2 regions of the Streptomyces sp. CA-146814 genome follow, and region 1 is predicted to be linked to the other one. Evidence: predicted binding sites of a transcription regulator. Region 1 holds the regulator's gene; the other holds the start of a gene.
What was found. Region 1 encodes HspR, which represses chaperone genes until heat shock. Its sites were predicted from a motif close to TTGAGNNNNNNNNNCTCAA; they were not measured.
Positions count from the first base shown of each region.

Region 2: lon (endopeptidase La) is a predicted target of HspR. The motif match lies at 4,180-4,198, and genes of this name have one in related genera.

Region 1 is NZ_CP192068.1:3,612,960-3,622,554, reverse strand. Features, by position in the region: gene ACQP09_RS15990 (heterodisulfide reductase-related iron-sulfur binding cluster) at 1-1,549, opposite strand, end outside; gene ACQP09_RS15985 (sugar transferase) at 1,645-2,250, opposite strand; gene dnaK (molecular chaperone DnaK) at 2,803-4,656, shown strand; gene grpE (nucleotide exchange factor GrpE) at 4,653-5,303, shown strand; gene dnaJ (molecular chaperone DnaJ) at 5,400-6,596, shown strand; gene ACQP09_RS15965 (heat shock protein transcriptional repressor HspR) at 6,598-7,053, shown strand; gene ACQP09_RS15960 (LuxR C-terminal-related transcriptional regulator) at 7,157-8,143, opposite strand; gene ACQP09_RS15955 (YrhB domain-containing protein) at 8,221-8,493, opposite strand; gene ACQP09_RS15950 (transposase) at 8,552-9,322, shown strand; gene ACQP09_RS15945 (LuxR C-terminal-related transcriptional regulator) at 9,388-9,595, opposite strand, start outside.
Region 2 is NZ_CP192068.1:5,499,364-5,508,958, forward strand. Features, by position in the region: gene ACQP09_RS24795 (hypothetical protein) at 1-327, opposite strand, end outside; gene ACQP09_RS24800 (hypothetical protein) at 324-1,643, opposite strand; gene ACQP09_RS24805 (ABC transporter ATP-binding protein) at 1,640-2,407, opposite strand; gene ACQP09_RS24810 (zf-HC2 domain-containing protein) at 2,404-3,381, opposite strand; gene ACQP09_RS24815 (RNA polymerase sigma factor) at 3,378-3,986, opposite strand; gene lon (endopeptidase La) at 4,221-6,638, shown strand; gene ACQP09_RS24825 (polysaccharide deacetylase family protein) at 6,939-7,691, opposite strand; gene ACQP09_RS24830 (lysozyme) at 7,860-8,708, opposite strand; gene ACQP09_RS24835 (MarR family winged helix-turn-helix transcriptional regulator) at 8,927-9,409, shown strand; gene ACQP09_RS24840 (hypothetical protein) at 9,432-9,595, opposite strand, start outside.

The sequences.
Region 1 (9,595 bases):
CGTCGCCGCCCATGATCGCGAACTTGACGCCCGCGATGTGCAGCAGCTCCGCGAAGGCCTTGGTGGTCTTCTTGGCCCGGTCCTCCAGGGCGCCCGCGCAGCCGACCCAGTACAGGTAGTCGACCTCGGTGAGGTCCTCGACGTCCTTGCCGACGATCGGGACCTCGAAGTCGACCTCCTTGGTCCACTCCACGCGCTGCTTCTTGGCCAGCCCCCAGGGGTTGCCCTTCTTCTCCAGGTTCTTGAGCATCGTGCCCGCCTCGGACGGGAACGCGGACTCGATCATCACCTGGTAGCGGCGCATGTCGACGATGTGGTCGATGTGCTCGATGTCGACCGGGCACTGCTCGACGCAGGCGCCGCAGGTGGTGCAGGACCACAGCACGTCCGGGTCGATGACGCCGTTCTCCTCGGCGGTGCCGATCAGCGGGCGCTCGGCCTCGGCGAGGGCGGAGGCGGGGACGTCCTTGAGCTGCTCCTCGGTGGCCTTCTCGTTGCCCTCCATGTCCTTGCCGCCGCCGGCCAGCAGGTACGGCGCCTTGGCGTGCGCGTGGTCGCGCAGCGACATGATCAGGAGCTTCGGCGAGAGCGGCTTGCCGGTGTTCCACGCGGGGCACTGCGACTGGCAGCGGCCGCACTCGGTGCAGGTGGAGAAGTCGAGGATGCCCTTCCAGGTGAACTGCTCGACCTGGGAGACACCGAAGGTGTCGTCGTCGCCCGGGTCCTCGAAGTCGATCTCCTTGCCGCCCGACGTCATCGGCTGGAGCGCGCCGAGCGCGACCTCGCCGTCGGCGTTCCGCTTGAACCAGATGTTCGGGAAGCCGAGGAAGCGGTGCCAGGCGACACCCATGTTGGTGTTGAGCGAGACCGTGATCATCCAGATCAGCGAGGTGCCGATCTTGATCATCGCGGTGAAGTAGATGAGCGTCTGGAGCGTGCCGATGCTCAGCCCCTTGAAGGCGAGGACCAGCGGGTACGACACGAAGTACGCGGCGCCGTAGCTGTCGACGTGGTGGATCGCGCCCTCAAGGCCGCGCAGCGTGAGGATCGCGAGGCCGATGATCAGGATGATGTACTCGACGAAGTACGCCTGCCAGGCCTTCGAGCCGGTGAAGCGCGACTTGCGGCCGGCCCGGGACGGCAGGTTCAGCAGCCGGATCACCATCAGCGCGACGATGCCGACGACCGTCATCAGGCCGATGAACTCGATGTACATCTCGAACGGCAGGAACGTGCCGATGATCGGCAGCACCCAGTCCGCCTGGAAGAGCTGACCGTACGCCTGGAGCAGCGTCGGCGGCAGCGTCAGGAAGCCGATCGCGACGAACCAGTGGGCGAAGCCGACGATGCCCCACCGGTTCATCCGGGTGTGGCCGAGGAACTCCTTGACCAGCGTGATCGTGCGGGCCTTGGGGTCGTCGGTGCGGCTGCCTGCTGGTACCGGCTGTCCGAGACGGACGAAGCGGTAGATCTGCGCGACGGCTCGGGTGATGAGCGCAACGCCGACGACCGTCAGCACCAGCGACACGATGATCGCGGCGAGTTGCATTTCGGGGCTCCTCGGGCCTGCGAGAGCGGGATCCAGTTACGACTGCCCACTACTACTAAGCAGTAACTTAATTAGTCTGTGCTGACACTATCCACTTAGTCCACCCGGCTGTAGCCGGGCGGGCGGTGATCTGTGTCGCTCAGGTGTGCCTTGGTTGACCGTGCTCTCCCCGGCGTCGTCCGCAGGGTGGTGCGTACGGCTTCCGCGAGGATCGCCAGGTCGAGTACCACTCCATGGTGCTCTGCGTAGTGCTGGTCCAGCAGGGCGGGGTCGTCCCACGGCATGCCGGAGCGGGCCCGTACCTGTGCCGGTCCGGTCAGTCCCGGCCGCAGCTCCTGCCGCCACTGCCGGGCCCCGGGCCACGCCGCGCGCGGGTCGTCCGGGGTCAGCGGAGCCGGTCCTACGAGGGAGAGGTCGCCTCGGACGACGTGCGGCAGCCGGGAGAGCAGGCCGAGCCGGAACCGGCGGGTCCGCAGGGTGCGCAGCGTGAAGACCCGGCCGCCGAGCCCCGTACGGGAACTGCGCTCCCATACGTTCCCGGGGCCCCGGCGGAGTGCGAGGGCGAGGGCTCCCAGGGCGACGGCCGGGGCGGTCGCGATCAGGAGGGCGGTGCCGAGCGTCAGGTCCAGCACCCTTTTGGGCGATGCGCGGAGGGCGAGGCGGTCCGCGAGGTGGCCGGCCCGGTCGGTGAGGCCGGCCAGGTGTGCGGCGGGCCGGGAGGGGAAGTGGCCTCGGGCGGTGCCGGTGGGGTGCGGGGCGTGCCTTCGGGGGGCGGGGGGCTCGGTGGCGTACGGGGGCGAGGGCGGGGGCGGTGGCGGAGCGGGCGGGGGCGTCCGGGGGGCGGCCACGGCTTCGGTCCGGGGCTGGGGCTGCTCCCTCCGGATGTGCTGTTCGTGCCGCCCCTGCTGCCTCTGCCGCTGCTTCTTCCTCTGGTTCTTCTGTCGCACGCGCCGCTGTCTCGCGTTCCGCATCGCGCCCGCCCGGGGTTCGGAGTCCGATGGAGTGCCTATGGAGTGCCTGATGGAGTGCCTGATGGTGTGCCCGTACCAGCCGATCGATGACGGTTGCGCCCGTCTCGCGGCATTTTGTGACAGAACGATCCCACGGTGGGATGGTGGGGCGGGGGAGCGGCGCGATGGTGACGTACATCGGCACTTAAGTTGAGTGGGGTCGACTCAGGTCTGTTGACTCCTGCGCCGGTGTCGTGCATTCTTGAGTCAGATCCACTCAAGTAGTCAGTTGGAGGAATTGAAATGGCACGTGCGGTCGGCATCGACCTGGGCACGACTAACTCCGTCGTCAGCGTTCTCGAAGGCGGCGAGCCCACCGTCATCACCAACGCCGAAGGCGCCAGGACCACGCCGTCCGTCGTCGCCTTCGCCAAGAACGGCGAGGTGCTCGTCGGCGAGGTGGCCAAGCGCCAGGCGGTCACCAACGTCGACAGGACCATCCGCTCCGTCAAGCGCCACATGGGCACGGACTGGAAGATCGACCTCGACGGCAAGAGCTTCAACCCGCAGCAGATGAGCGCCTTCATCCTGCAGAAGCTGAAGCGCGACGCCGAGTCGTACCTGGGCGAGAAGGTGACCGACGCGGTCATCACCGTCCCGGCGTACTTCAACGACTCCGAGCGTCAGGCGACCAAGGAGGCCGGTGAGATCGCGGGCCTCAACGTCCTGCGCATCGTCAACGAGCCGACCGCCGCCGCGCTGGCGTACGGCCTGGACAAGGACGACCAGACGATCCTCGTCTTCGACCTCGGTGGCGGCACCTTCGACGTGTCGCTCCTGGAGATCGGTGACGGCGTCGTCGAGGTGAAGGCCACCAACGGTGACAACCACCTCGGTGGTGACGACTGGGACCAGCGCGTCGTCGACTACCTGGTGAAGCAGTTCGCCAACGGGCACGGCGTGGACCTGTCCAAGGACAAGATGGCTCTCCAGCGTCTCCGCGAGGCCGCGGAGAAGGCGAAGATCGAGCTCTCGTCCTCGACCGAGACCACGATCAACCTGCCCTACATCACGGCGTCCGCCGAGGGCCCGCTGCACCTGGACGAGAAGCTCACGCGCTCGCAGTTCCAGCAGCTGACCTCGGACCTCCTGGACCGCTGCAAGACCCCGTTCCACAACGTCATCAAGGACGCGGGCATCCAGCTCTCCGAGATCGACCACGTCGTTCTCGTCGGTGGCTCCACCCGTATGCCGGCCGTCGCCGAGCTCGTCAAGGAGCTGACCGGTGGCCAGGACGCCAACAAGGGTGTGAACCCGGACGAGGTCGTCGCCATCGGCGCCTCGCTCCAGGCCGGTGTCCTCAAGGGCGAGGTCAAGGACGTCCTGCTCCTCGACGTCACCCCGCTCTCCCTCGGCATCGAGACCAAGGGAGGGATCATGACCAAGCTCATCGAGCGCAACACCACGATCCCGACCAAGCGTTCCGAGATCTTCACGACGGCCGAGGACAACCAGCCGTCCGTGCAGATCCAGGTCTACCAGGGCGAGCGCGAGATCGCGGCGTACAACAAGAAGCTCGGGATGTTCGAGCTGACCGGTCTGCCGCCGGCCCCGCGCGGTGTGCCGCAGATCGAGGTCGCCTTCGACATCGACGCCAACGGCATCATGCACGTCGCCGCCAAGGACCTCGGCACCGGCAAGGAGCAGAAGATGACCGTCACCGGCGGCTCCTCGCTGCCGAAGGACGAGGTCAACCGGATGCGCGAAGAGGCCGAGAAGTACGCGGAGGAGGACCACGCCCGCCGCGAGGCCGCCGAGTCGCGCAACCAGGGCGAGCAGCTCGTCTACCAGACGGAGAAGTTCCTCAAGGACAACGAGGACAAGGTCCCCGCGGACGTCAAGACGGAGGTGGAGACCGCTGTCGGCGAGCTGAAGGAGAAGCTCAAGGGCGAGGACACCGCCGAGATCCGTACGGCCACCGAGAAGGTCGCCGCCGTCTCCCAGAAGCTGGGCCAGGCGATGTACGCCAACGCCCAGGCCGAAGGCGCGACGCCGGGTGCCGAGGCTCCGGGCGACGCCCAGGGCAAGGCCGATGACGATGTCGTCGACGCCGAGATCGTGGACGACGAGAAGGACACCAAGGGCGGTGCGGCGTGACCGAGGAGACCCCGGGCTTCGAGGAGAAGCCCGACGTCCCCTCCGGCGCCACCCCTGATGACGCCGAGCCGAAGGCTGCCGACCCCTCCGAGGAGGAGGCGGCGGCCCCGGCCGGGGACACCGACAAGACCGCCGGCCTGACGGCCCAGCTGGACCAGGTTCGTACGGCGCTCGGCGAGCGCACCGCGGACCTCCAGCGGCTCCAGGCCGAATACCAGAACTACCGTCGCCGCGTGGAGCGGGACCGGGTCACGGTCAAGGAGATCGCCGTCGCGAACCTCCTGTCCGAGCTCCTTCCCGTACTCGACGACGTCGGCCGCGCACGGGAGCACGGCGAGCTGCTCGGCGGCTTCAAGTCGGTCGCCGAATCGCTGGAGACGGTCGTCGCGAAGTTGGGCCTCCAGCAGTTCGGCAAGGAGGGCGAGCCCTTCGACCCGACGATCCACGAGGCCCTGATGCACAGCTACGCGCCGGACGTCACCGAGACGACCTGCGTGGCGATCCTCCAGCCGGGGTATCGCATCGGCGAGCGCACCATCCGCCCCGCGCGGGTGGCCGTCGCCGAGCCGCAGCCGGGCGCCACGCCCGCGGCGGCCAAGGAAGAGAAGACAGACGACGAGGAGAGCGGTGGCACCGAGGAGGTCTGACGACACCACGTCCGACCACCGCGGTGCACACCGACCGGTCCGGCGGCCGGCCCACGGGTCGGCCGCCGCGCCGATCGTCCGGAAGGAGGGACGTCGATGAGCACGAAGGACTTCGTCGAGAAGGACTACTACAAGGTCCTCGGCGTCCCCAAGGACGCCACCGACGCCGAGATCAAGAAGGCGTACCGCAAGCTCGCCCGCGAGTTCCACCCGGACGCCAACAAGGGTGACGCCAAGGCGGAGGAGCGCTTCAAGGAGATCTCCGAGGCGAACGACGTCCTCGGCGACACCAAGCGGCGCAAGGAGTACGACGAGGCGCGCGCCCTCTTCGGCAACGGTGGCTTCCGCGCCGGCCCCGGTGGTGCGGGCGGCAACTTCAACTTCGACCTGGGCGACCTCTTCGGCGGAGGCGCCCCGGGCGGCGGACAGGGCGGTGCGGGCGGCGGGTTCGGCGGCGGCGGAGGAGGCGGTCTCGGCGACGTCTTCGGCGGGCTGTTCAACCGCGGCGGTACCGGCACCCGGGTCCAGCCGCGGCGCGGCCAGGACATCGAGTCCGAGGTGACGCTCAGCTTCACCGAGGCGGTCGACGGGGCCACGGTCCCGCTGCGGATGTCCAGCCAGGCGCCCTGCAAGGCGTGTTCCGGCACCGGCGACAAGAACGGCACCCCCAGGGTCTGCCCGACCTGCGTCGGCACCGGCCAGGTCTCGCGCGGCACCGGCGGCGGCTTCTCGCTCACCGACCCGTGCGTGGACTGCAAGGGCCGGGGCCTCATCGCCCAGGACCCGTGCGAGGTCTGCCACGGCAGCGGCCGGGCCAAGTCGGCCCGCACGATGCAGGTCAGGATCCCGGCGGGCGTCTCGGACGGCCAGCGGATCCGGCTGCGCGGCAAGGGCGGACCGGGCGAGCGCGGCGGTCCGGCCGGCGATCTGTACGTCGTCGTCCACGTCGGCGCCCACCCGGTCTTCGGGCGCAAGGGCGACAACCTCACGGTCACCGTGCCCGTCACCTTCCCGGAGGCGACGCTCGGCGGCGAGGTGAAGGTCCCCACCCTCGGCGGACCCCCGGTCACCCTGAAACTGCCCGCCGGCACCCCGAACGGGCGTACGATGCGCGCCCGGGGCAAGGGTGCGGTCCGCAAGGACGGCACCCGCGGCGACCTGCTGGTCACCGTGGAGGTCGCGGTCCCCACGGACCTCGGCCAGGAAGGCCGGGACGCACTGGAGGCCTACCGCAAGGCGACCGCGGACGAGGATCCGCGGGCGGAACTGTTCCAGGCCGCGAAGGGAGCTTGAGATGGACGGCCGTCGACGCAATCCGTACCAGCTGACCGATGAATCACCGGTGTACGTGATCTCGATCGCGGCCCAGCTCTCGGGCCTGCACCCGCAGACGCTGCGCCAGTACGACCGTCTCGGCCTGGTCTCCCCGGACCGCACGGCCGGCCGCGGCCGCCGCTACTCGGCCCGCGACATCGAGCTGCTGCGCACCGTGCAGCAGCTGTCGCAGGACGAGGGCATCAACCTGGCGGGCATCAAGCGCATCATCGAGCTGGAGAACCAGGTGGCCGCGCTCCAGCAGCGCGTCGCCGAACTCTCGGCGGCGGTGGACGGCGCGGCGGTCGCCATGCAGCAGCGCGAGGCCCAGGTGCACGCCTCGTACCGCCGCGACCTCGTGCCGTACCAGGACGTGCAGCAGACCAGCGCGCTGGTGGTGTGGCGGCCCAAGCCGAAGAGGGCGACGGGGGAGTAGGAGCGGCGCACGCCTTGTGTGTCGCGCACGTCTTGTGCGGTTGCACGCGGCTTTGCGCGGCGGGGCCGGAGGAGCGGATGCTCTTCCGGCCCCGCCGTGCGTTTCAGGTGCCGCCGTGGCCGGCTCTCGCGATGCCGGAGTGGGCGAGCAGGGCGCCGAGGTGGGTGCGGCTGGTGGCGCCGAGGGTGTGCATGAGTCTGGCGATGTGGGAGCGGCAGGTGCGGACGCTGATGCCCATCTTCCGGGCGACGACCTCGTCGACGTGGCCTTCGGTGAGGAGGCGGGCGATGCTGAGCTGGACGGCGGTGAGGGGGGTGCCGGGGAGTGCGGTCGGGAGGGGGTCGTCGTACGGGGTGGCCTGGGCCCAGAGGACCTCGTAGACGTGGACCAGGTAGCGGACCAGGGCCGGGTGGCGGATCTCCAGGGCGGTGTCGTTGCCGGGGGCGGCGGGGACGTAGGCGACCGTGCGGTCGAAGACGATCAGGCGGTCGATGGCCTGTTCCATGGTGCGGACTTCGAGGTGGCCCGGGGGGAGTTGGTCCAGGTACTCCGTGAAACGCGTGTTGTAGCGCACGGGGTGCTGGTAGAGGTGGCGCATCCGGCCGCCGGCCGCGATGACGGCCCGGGCGTTCGTGAGGCCCTGCCGCATGCTGTGGGCGAGGCGGTTGCCGCCCGGCTGTGCGGTGAGGACCTCGTCCCGGGCGGCCCGGGAGGCCTCGCCCAGGGCTGCCATGACGCGCTCCCGCCCTTCGATGACGGTGATCGCCGGGCGCGGTTCCCGGTCGGCGATCGCGGTCAGCGGCAGGAGGGCGTCGACGAGCGCGGCCGTGGTGTCGAGGCGTTCGAAGACCTCCTGCGCGAAGGGTCTGAGCAGCCGCGTGAGCGCGGCCGACGCCGGTACGGGGCGTACCCACCGCTCGTCGTCCGGGTCCGGGTGGACCAGGCCGCGCTCGAACAGGCAGGATGCCTCGGCGAAGTCCGTCCGGGGCAGGCGGCCTTCGCGCAGAGCCGTCGCGTAGAGGCTCATGGCGGGCTCGCAGAGACCGTGGACGGCCCCCGCTCTGTCCGTGCTCTCCGCCGTCGTGCACATGCCTCGGCCCCCCGTAGGTTTCGGTATGCCCCTGGACGAGGCTAAGGGCTGTCCCGTATCTGTGGTGCGGACAGCTGTCAGGCGCTCGGGTTCCTCCACAGATGTCGCTCGTCCAGGCTCCCGAATCGCACGTCTCCGCGGGCAAGGTCGACGAGGATGGGCCAGCAGTCGAGCAGTTGCTCTCTCGCATCACGCGAGGCGAGGTACTGCACGGAGTTGTAGGGCACGATCAGGAGCCCGTTGCTCTCACAGACCCGCTCTGCGTCGATGGCGAGAGGCGGCTCGTCCTCGCGCTGGCTCTGCGCAAGAAACGTCACCGCGAGTTGCAGGGCCTCGTCCTGCTCCATCATCCGTCTCCAGTCCGTCGGCTCGAAGAAGGCACCCTAACCGGCCTGGGATGATCTTGGTGTGGCTGGTGTGATCACGGCGTCGGAGCCGTCCTGGATAGCCCCGTTCTCCGGGCTGAGCCCGCGCGCCTTCGGGAAGCTGGTGGCGGTGCTGCGTCGCGAGGGTGCGGACGCGGTCCGCCGGGGCCGGCCGTGGAGTCTTCCGCTGGAGGACCGGGTCCTGCTGGTTGCGGCGTACTGGCGGACGAACCTGACGATGCGGCAGCTCGCGCCGCTGTTCGGGGTCTCGAAGTCGGCGGCGGACCGGATCATCGACCACCTCGGGCCGATGCTCGCGCTCCAGCCCCGCAAGCGGTTCGCGAAGGACGCCGTGCTCATCGTGGACGGCACCCTGGTCCCCACCCGGGATCACACGATCGCGGAGCGGTCGAAGAACTACCGGTACTCCACCAACCATCAGGTCGTCATCGACGCCGACACCCGCCTGGTCGTCGTGGTCGGCCGGCCGCTCGCCGGGAACCGCAACGACTGCAAGGCATGGGAGGAATCCGGAGCCAAAGCCGCCGTCGGCAAGACCCTCACGATCGCCGACGGCGGCTATCCGGGCACCGGACTCGTCATCCCGCACCGCCGTAAGAGAGGCCAGACCAAACTCCCGGACTGGAAAGAAGAGCACAACAAATCCCACAAACAGGTCCGGGCCCGCGTCGAGCACGTCTTCGCCCGCATGAAGACCTGGAGGATCCTCCGCGACTGCCGCCTCAAGGGCGACGGCGTCCACCACGCCATGCTCGGCATCGCCCGCATGCACAACCTCGCCCTCGCCGGATAAGCCGACGGGCCGAACGGCAACCGACCATGCCCAAGGCGACACGAAGATCATTTACGGGACAGCCCTTAGTTGCCGTCCTCCGGACGCGCCGGAGCCGCACGTAACGGCCGCTCGGTGCCCGTCGCCTCGACGATGCCCGACTCGACGAGCAGCGCGCCGAGATGGGTGCGGCTGGTGGCGCCCAAGGTCTGCATGAGCTTGGCGATGTGCGAGCGGCAGGTGCGGACGCTGATGCCCATCTTGCGGGCCACCACGTCGTCGACGTGGCCTTCG
Region 2 (9,595 bases), 1.9 Mb from region 1:
ACCGGGGACGGCCAGGGCCAGGGCCCCGGCTGCGAGCGCGGTGAGAGCCAGAAGGTGCGTCAGCCGCCGGGGCCACCAGCGGCGTACGGCCGTGCGGTCCAGCTCCTCGGTGTGCGAGAGGAACCCGGTGCCGATCGCGGCGGCGGCGAGCAGCGGGGCGAGCGCGAGGACCGGGAGGCGTGCGGTGTGGTCGAACTCCGGCCGGTCCTGCAGCCAGTCCGCCGCCCACGCGGCGAGCACGGCGACGGCTGCCAGCGCGGCCAGGGTCGCCGGGAGGGCGCGGGAGCGCAGATAGAGGACGGGCAGCCCAAGCCGTACGGTCGTCACAGCGTCGGCACCTCCTTCGGGTCGCAGCTGGTGCGGGTGGCCAGATAGCGGCCGAGCCAGACCCGGCGCTCGGCGTCGCCCATGGCCGTGAGCCGGTTCAGGTAGGGCGTGTCCAGGCCGGGGCCGGCCAGGGGGGCCAGCCACCGCGCCACGGCGTCGTCGGTCTCCCACATGCGCACGGTGGTGCGGTCCTCGGCCATGATCACGGCCAGGGGGCAGTCGCGGTCGGCGAGGTGCCGGGCCGTCTGGTGGGCGTAGTCGGCGGGATCGGGGAGTCTGCCGCGCACCACGGTCCAGCCTCGGGTGTGGTGGGGCAGTACGGAGGCGCCGGCCGGGGCCGGGCCGCCCTCGGGGACGTGGACGTACCTCCGCGGAGCCCCCGGAACCCCGTCCAGGCGGGAGAGCGGCCCGGCCAGCGCGTCGGACACCTGGGACAGCAGCGGTCCGTCCAGCCCGCTCACGCAGACCTGCGGCACCGACTCCGTACAGATCAGCCGTCGCGCCACCGGGTCCTCCCGAAACAGGTCCTCACCGCTGCTCACGATCGCGGGCGCGACGAGGGCGGCGGCCACCAGGGGGACGAGCGCGAGGAACCGGCGCCGGACGGCGTACGCGGTGACCAGGGCGAGCACCGGAGCGCCGGTCCAGAGGACCATCACCGGCACGAACCACGCCACCGGCACCCGGTCGGAGAGGTAGTACTGCTCGGCCGGGTTCAGGAAGCGGAGGTCGGATGCGGAGTACGAGGGGATGCCGAGGACGAGGTACGTGGCCGCAGCGAGCACCGGCGCGGCCAGCCGCCACCGCCACACGCGCCCCACCACGAACCCGGCGAACGCGGCACACACCAGGAACCAGGTATCGATGACCACCATGCCCACCGAAGGCCGGCCTGCCCCGGCATACGGCCAGGTCGCGGCCAGCACCCCCACCACGGCCACCAGATGGCCGACGACCGCCCACACCGCCACCGGCAGCGCCGCCATCACCACCTGGGCAGGACGGCCACGCGGCACCGAGAGCCAGAGGGCGGTGGTTCTACGCCGGTGCTCACGGCCGCCCTGCCAGCACCCGGCGGCCGCGACCAGCGGCCCGGCGAGCAGCGTGGCGCACGTGTGCAGCACCTCCTGCGTATCGCCCCAACCGCCCTGCCACTGAGGGGCCTTGCTGATCATCGGCACGCCGATGGTCAGGGCGACGGCCGGAGCGGTCCAGGGGGCGATCCCGCGCCGCAACTCGGCCCGGAACGCGGCACGCGCCGGAGGGCGGACGCGGCGCGGGGCGACGGACCCGGGCGGGGTCGACGTGGCCGTCACGCCCTCACCGCCGTACGGTGTGTGCGCAGGGCGGTGGTGTAGCCGCGTTCGATCGGGTTGCCGCCGAGCCCGTCCGCCGTGTCGCCCAACTCGATCAGGTCGGCGGTGGTGCCCCGGTAGGCGATCCGGCCCGCCTCGATCAGGGTCACCTCGGTGCAGGCCGCGGCGACGTCCTCGACCAGATGCGTGGAGACGATCACCGTGGAGGTCCGGCCCAGCTCCCGCAGCAGCGCCCGGAACTCGACGCGCTGCTCCGGGTCGAGACCGGCGGTCGGCTCGTCGAGCAGCAGGAGCGCGGGTTCGTTGACGATCGCCTGGGCGATGCCGACCCGCCGCACCATGCCGCCGGAGAGGGTCTTCACCTTGGCGTCGATCCGCTCGCCGAGCCCGACCCGTTCCACGGCCCGCTCGACCGCCGCCGCGACCCCTGCCCCGTCCATCTCCTTGAGCCAGGCCACGTACCCGACGAACTCGCGGACCGTGAACCCCGGGTAGTAGCCGAACTCCTGCGGCAGATAGCCGAGCCGGCGCCGTACGGAGGCCCGCTCGCGGTGATCTCCTCCCCGGCCGACCTCCCGGCCGAGCAGCTCCACCTGCCCGGCGTCCGGGGGCGAGACCGTGGCCAGCACCCGGATGAGGGAGGTCTTGCCCGCCCCGTTGGGCCCGAGCAGCCCGTGCACACCTGGTGCGAAGTCCAGGTCCACGGTGTCCAGGGCGGTCTTCCTGCGGTGCCGGACGGTCAGGCCGGCGACCTTGGCGCTCACGGTGTCTCCAGATGGTCGAAGGAGCGGCGGCGGGCGGCGAGCAGCAGCGCGCACGCCACGGCCCCGGCGGCCCAGCCGCCTTGCACGGAGGATCCGGCGAAGTACGGGGCGGCTCCCGCCATCAGCGCCGCACCGGCCGGTCCGGTGGCGGCGGCAGGAGCGACGACGAAGGCCAGCCAGGCTCCGCCGACGGCAGCCGCCCCCCGGCGGCTGCCGACGAAACTGCCCAGCGCGAGCGCCGCGAGCGTCAGCGCCAGCCCCGGCAGCAGCCAGGCGGCCGCCCCCGGTCCGCCCGCCGCGACCGGCAGCACCGCCCCGGCCAGGGTCAGCGCCGGGACGCTCACCGTGAGGACGGCGGCGGCCCGGGTCAGCAGCAGCCGCAGCCCGCCGGACGGGGTCGCGGTGGCGATCTCGTACAGCGGATCGGCGTGGCGACCGTACGACAGGGCGACCCCGGCGAGCGGCAGCACCGGCGCCGTCACCAGCAGCAACGGCCGCACCGAGGCCCCGAGCCCGGCCCCGTACGACAGGGCGACGGCCCCGAGGGCGACGAAGACGAGCGCCACCAGCCAGGCCCCCCGCAGGGCGGGCCCGGCGGCCCACACGACCCGTGCGGCCCGTGACAGACGCGGGGGCACCCCCGTGGTCCCCGCGCCTGTCACGCCGCTGGTGCTGGTGCTGGTGCTGGTGCTGGTGCCGGTGGTGGTGTCGGCGTACGCCCGGGAGCCGACGCTCTCCCGGGGCTCCTGGACAGCCCGCTCCAGCACCGCCGCCCGGATGCCGGCCAGCACCGCCCCGGTCTCCGCCACCGCCCGGACCGCCGACGACACCACGGCCGCGCAGGCACCGCACGCCTCGACATGCTTCTCCAGGGACCAGGCATCGCTCTCGGCAGCCGTACCGGCGGCGTACCGCGCGGCCAGCTCCCCGCCCACGTGCCAGTCCGGCCCCGGACCGGAACCCTGCCGCCTCATGCCGTACCTCCCAGCGCTTCGCCGTCCGGCGCCAGCCGTTCCAGCGCGGCCCGCAGCTCGCGCCGGGCCCGCATCGCGCGGGTCTTCACCGTGCCTTCGGGAATGCCGAGCAGCGCGGCCGCCTCCCTTGTCGACAGGCCGTCCACGACCGTGGCGCGCAGGACCTCGCGCAGCTCCGGTGAGATCCCGGCCAGCGCGGTGCCCACGTCCCCGTACTCCAGGCCCGCCAGCACCCGGTCCTCGGCGGAGGGGGCGACGGCCTCCGGCACCGCGCTCGGTGCCCGGTCGGCGCGGGCGCCCGCCCGCAGGGCGTCGACGAGCCGGCGCGAGGCGATCACCCACAGCCACCCGCCGACCTGCGCGCCCCGGTGCGAGCCGGCCGAGCGCCAGACGGTCACGAACGTGTCCTGGAGGACTTCGCGCACGGTCTCCGCGTCCCCGCACCGCCGGGCGAGCCGGGCGTGCAGCCAGCCCGCATGCCGGTCGTAGAGCGCGCCGAGCGCCTCCGCGTCGCCATGTGCCACGGCGCGCACCAATGCCGCGTCGTCGCTCTCCGTCTCCGTACCGTCATCCCGGTCTCCCCCCGCAGGGCGCAACAGCCTCACACCCTCCCTATCGCCCGCCGGACCGTATCCGGTTCACCGAGGTTCACCGGGGAGGTTCACCCAGCGGGGAGAGCGGCCCGGGGAATAGCCGTTCCGCGTCCGACGCTCCCGTGGACAGAGCGCTCACCAGGCCTCCGGGCCCTGATCGCTCACAGCGAACAGCACCCGGGGAACATTCGGCGGCTCACAAGCATTGAGTCCACATAGCTCAACTTGCCTGCCGAAGGGGAGATCATGACTACCGAGTCCAAGGCGTTCACACCGATCGACCTGCCCGTGCTGCCGCTCGACGACGAGGTCGTCCTGCCCGGCATGGTGGTGCCGCTGGACCTGTCCGACACCGAGGTGCGCGCCGCCGTCGAGGCCGCGCAGGCCGCCGCCCGTCCCGGTGGCGGGAAGCCCGAGGTGCTGCTGGTCCCGCGGATCGACGGGACGTACACGGGGACCGGTGTCCTCGGGACCGTCGAGCAGGTCGGACGTCTGAGCGACGGTGACCCGGGGGCGCTCATCCGGGCGCGGGACCGGGTCCGGATCGGGGCCGGGACCAGTGGGCCGGGGCGGGCGCTCTGGGTCGAGGGCACCGTGATCGATGTCGTCGTGCCCGAGCCGCTGCCGGGTTCGGCCGCCGAGCTGGCCAAGGAGTACAAGGCGCTCGCCACCAGCTGGCTGAAGAAGCGCGGCGCCTGGCAGGTCGTGGACCGGGTCCAGCAGATCGAGGACATCTCGGCGCTCGCCGACAACTCCGGATACTCCCCGTTCCTGACCACCGCGCAGAAGGTCCAGCTCCTGGAGACCGTGGACCCCGTCGCGCGGCTGAAGCTCGCCATCCAGTGGCTGGGCGAGCACCTCGCCGAGCAGGATGTCGCCGAGTCCATCGCCAAGGACGTCCAGGAGGGCGTGGACAAGCAGCAGCGCGAGTTCCTGCTGCGCCGCCAGCTGGACGCCGTACGCAAGGAGCTCTCCGAGCTCAACGGCGACCCGGAGGACGAGTCCGACGACTACCGGGCCCGCGTCGAGGCCGCCGATCTGCCCGAGCACGTCCGGACGGCCGCGCTCAAGGAGGTCGAGAAGCTGGAGCGGTCCAGTGACCAGTCGCCCGAGGGCTCGTGGATCCGCACCTGGCTGGACACCGTCCTCGAACTGCCGTGGAACGAGCGCACCGAGGACGCCTACGACATCCGTGGCGCCCGGGCCGTCCTGGACGCCGAGCACGCCGGTCTCGCCGATGTGAAGGAGCGGATCACCGAGTACCTCGCGGTGCGCAAGCGGCGTGCCGACCGGGGGCTCGGTGTGGTCGGCGGGCGGCGTGGCGGTGCCGTGCTCGCGCTCGTCGGTCCGCCCGGTGTCGGCAAGACCTCGCTCGGGGAGTCCGTCGCGCACGCCATGGGCCGTGAGTTCGTCCGGGTCGCGCTCGGCGGTGTCCGGGACGAGGCGGAGATCCGGGGCCACCGGCGTACGTACGTGGGTGCTCTTCCCGGACGCATCGTGCGGGCGATCAAGGAGGCCGGTTCGATGAACCCGGTCGTCCTGCTCGACGAGATCGACAAGGTCGGCTCCGACTTCCGGGGCGACCCGGCCGCAGCCCTCCTCGAAGTCCTCGACCCGGCCCAGAACCACACGTTCCGCGACCACTACCTGGAGGTCGAACTCGACCTCAGCGACGTCGTCTTCCTCGCCACCGCCAACGTCCTCGAATCCATCCCGGAGGCGCTGCTCGACCGCATGGAGCTGGTCCGGCTCGACGGCTACACCGAGGACGAGAAGGTCGTCATCGCCCGGGACCACCTGCTTCCGCGCCAGCTGGAGCGAGCGGGCCTGGAGAAGGACGAGGTCGCCCTGGAGGAGTCGGCGCTGCGCAAGCTGGCCGGCGAGTACACCCGCGAAGCCGGCGTACGGAATCTGGAGCGGGCCGTCGCCCGGCTGCTCCGCAAGGTCGCGGCCCAGCACGAACTGGGCGACCGCGAGCTGCCGTTCACGGTGACCGACGCGGACCTGCGCGGTCTCATCGGGCGCCCGCACCACGTGCCCGAGTCCGCTCAGGACCCGGCCGAGCGGCGCACCGCGGTGCCGGGTGTGGCCACCGGGCTCGCGGTGACCGGCGCGGGCGGTGACGTCCTCTTCGTCGAGGCGTCGCTCGCGGACCCCGAGACCGGCGCGTCCGGACTGACCCTGACCGGTCAGCTCGGCGACGTCATGAAGGAGTCGGCGCAGATCGCGCTGAGCTTCCTGCGGTCGCACGGCGCGGAGCTGGAGCTGCCGGTCGCGGACCTCAAGGACCGGGGTGTGCACATCCACTTCCCGGCCGGTGCGGTGCCGAAGGACGGCCCGAGCGCGGGCATCACGCTCACGACCGCGCTGGCCTCGCTGCTCTCCGGACGCCTCGTCCGTACGGATGTGGCGATGACCGGTGAGGTCTCGCTGACCGGGCGCGTCCTGCCGATCGGCGGCCTGAAGCAGAAGCTGCTGGCAGCCCACCGTGCGGGCATCACCACCGTGGTGATCCCGCAGCGCAACGAGGCCGACCTGGACGACGTCCCGGCCGAGGTGCTGGAGAAGCTGGACGTCCACCCGGTCACCGACGTCCGCCAGGTCCTGGAGATCGCCCTCGCCCCGGCCTCGGCCCCGGCGGAAAGGATCCCGGCCGCGGCCTGACCGCCACGCAGTGACGGGCGTGGCACAGGGCCTCTCGTTCGGATCAGGCCGGGCTCGCGTGCCCCGGCACGCACATCTGCGGCGTTGTCGTCGGTCGCCGACTTCCCCGAGCTCTCGGACGAGCTCGAGCAGGGGAGACCCCACTGCGTCGACTCCCTCCTCCGCCTTGCAGCTGCACGCACCGGACCCCGCTCCCTGATCCGGCCTGATCCGAACGAGAGGCCCCAGGTGCACGGCCGGTACGGACGGCCCGCTTCCCGAGTCAACGGGAGCGGGCCGTTCCGCTTTTCCCGGGAGCCCTCAGGGACGGTAGATGGTGCCCGGCTCCGGCACCGCCGGGGCCATCAGCTCCGGGACGGTCACGAAGGTGTAGCCGTCCTTCTGGAGCGCGTCGATGATCCCCGGCACGGCGGGCACAGTGCCCTTGTATATGTCGTGGAGCAGGATGATGCCGTCCCTGCCCGCCTGGTCCAGGATCCGCTTCTCGATCAGCGCGGAGTCGTTGGTCGAGTAGTCCTTCGCGGTGGCGCTCCACAGCACCTGCGAGAGCCCCAGCTCCTTGCTGATCTCGGAGACCTTGTCGTCGGTGCGGCCCTGCGGCGGGCGCATCAGCCGGGGCTTCTTCCCCGTCACCTTCTCGATCGCCACCTGGGTCTTCTCCAGCTCGGCCCGTATCTCGTCCGGCTCCTGGTCGGTGAGGATCTTGTGCGTCCAGGTGTGGTTGGCCACCTCGTGGCCCTCGTCCTGGATGCGCCGCACGGTCTCCGGGTGCTTGAGGACGTGGTGCTCGCCGAGCAGGAAGAAGGTCGCGTGGACCTTCTTCTCCTTCAGGATGTCCAGCAGCTTCGGGGTGTCCTTACCCGGCCCGGCGTCGAACGTGAGCGCGATGCACTTCGCCTTACGGCAGTCCGCCCGGCCGAAAGTGCCCTTGGCGTCGGACGCCGCGTCCTGCCGCGCCGAGCCCGGAGCCGTCGTCTCCATCGAGCATCCGCTGAGGGCCAGTGTGAGCGTCGTCACGAGGGCGGCGGCCAACCCGCCCCCGAGCAGGGTCATCTTGTTGGACACGGGCACGCCACTCCTCTGCGCGGAAATCTCCGCACAGGTGTGCGGTACGCCGAGGACTATACATAGCGCGTATACATCGAGTGCATAGTGGGGTGCAGGGCAGCGCGAAACCCCGGTGACCTGCGGTGACGTCACCGGGGTGGGCTCGGGCGGGGGTCAGCCGTTGGCCAGCGCTTGGACGCGGTCGAGCGCGCCGTTGAAGCGGTTGTGGTCGCCGACGATCGGGCCGGTCGAGGTGTACTGCCACATCGTGTGGACGGGCCAGCCGGCCGGCAGCTCGCCGACCGTCGTGTTGTACCGGGCCACCCAGAGCGGGTTGGTGGCGCCGAAGCTCGCGTTGTTGCCGGTGCAGTCCTTCCACCAGCTGGTCGCGGTGTAGATGACCGCGTCCCGGCCGGTGCGGGCCCGGTAGGTGTTCGTGAAGTCCCGGATCCAGTTGACCATTCCGGCCTGGCTGAGGCCGTAGCACTGGGCGCCGTACGGGTTCCACTCGATGTCGAGCACGCCGGGCAGGGTCCGGCCGTCCCGGGACCAGCCGCCGCCGTTGTCCACGAAGAAGTTGGCCTGCGCGGCGCCGCTCGCGGTGTTCGGGGTGGCGAAATGGTACGCGCCGCGGATCATGCCGACGTTGTAGGAGCCGTTGTACTGCTGCGGGAAGTAGGGGTTCTTGTAGTACGTCCCCTCGGTGGCTTTCACGTAGGCCCACTTCACCCCGCTGTTCCACAGGGTCTGCCAGGCCACGTTGCCCTGGTGGCTGCTGACGTCCACGCCCTCGGTCTGGACGACCCGGGGGTCGCGGGGCAGCCCGCCCTGGCCGTCGTGCTCGATGACGCCCTGGCCCATCCTGGCGGTGCCGCGGGCGGGTGGCGCGGTGGCGCTGTCGGCGTCGGCCGCGGTGGCGGCGCCCGGCAGGGTCAGGAGGAGGGCGAGCGCGGCTAAGAGGGCGCCGCCGACGGTGAGGCGCGAGCGGCGGGAGGGGCCGGATCTGTGGCGGTGCAGGGGCATGGGTGTGCCTCCGGGGTGGGGTGACGGGTGTCCACAGTCGTGGCGTGCTCATGTCATACGTATGGTCCGGCAACGACGCTACGCACGTAGACCCGGCGTACGGAAGAGGGCCTGGCCGCCGCCGTTGGTCTACGCCTGCGAAATACTGGCCGAGCTGCGGCGTTGACCGGCCGCGGCAGAAACTTTCATCGGCAGGAAACCGTACGAGGGGTGCTGACGTGCACGGGAGCGAGAGCGCGCGGGAGCCGGGCGCGACTGCCGGAACTGGTGTGGACCACGAATTCCTGGCGCTGGAACGTGAGCTGGCGGTCTTCCTGCGTCGCGCGCGGGCCAGCTCCGGCGAGATGGCCCGCGAGGTCCACCCCGAACTGGAGCCCGCCGCCTACGGCTTGCTCGTCCGCCTGGAGTCGGCCGGCCGACAGCGGGCCACCGAGCTGGCCGCCTACTTCGGCGTCGGCAAGGCCACCATGAGCCGTCAGCTGCGGGCGCTGGAGAACCTCGGGCTGGTCGCCCGCGAACCCGATCCGGCGGACGGCCGCGCCTGGCTCGTCCGGCTGACCGACGAGGGCCTCGCCCGCTTCCGCAGCGTCCGCGACGCCCGGCGCGGGCAGTACGTCCGCAAGCTGGCCGCCTGGGACCGGGCCGAGGTGGCCGAACTGGCCCGGCTGCTGCACCAGCTGAACAGCCGCGCGGAGGAGTGACGGCCCGTCCGGGGGCCGGCCCCTACAGCTCCACGAACACCGCCGTCGCGTCGTCATGCGTCTTGCTCCGCCGCAGCCGTACGCGCCCGGCGGCCGCGTCGGCCGCCTCCAGCTCCCGTACGCGATCGATCAGCCCCCGCGGACCCGCCTTGCGCAGCAGCTCCAGCGCGTCCGCCCAGTCGCCCT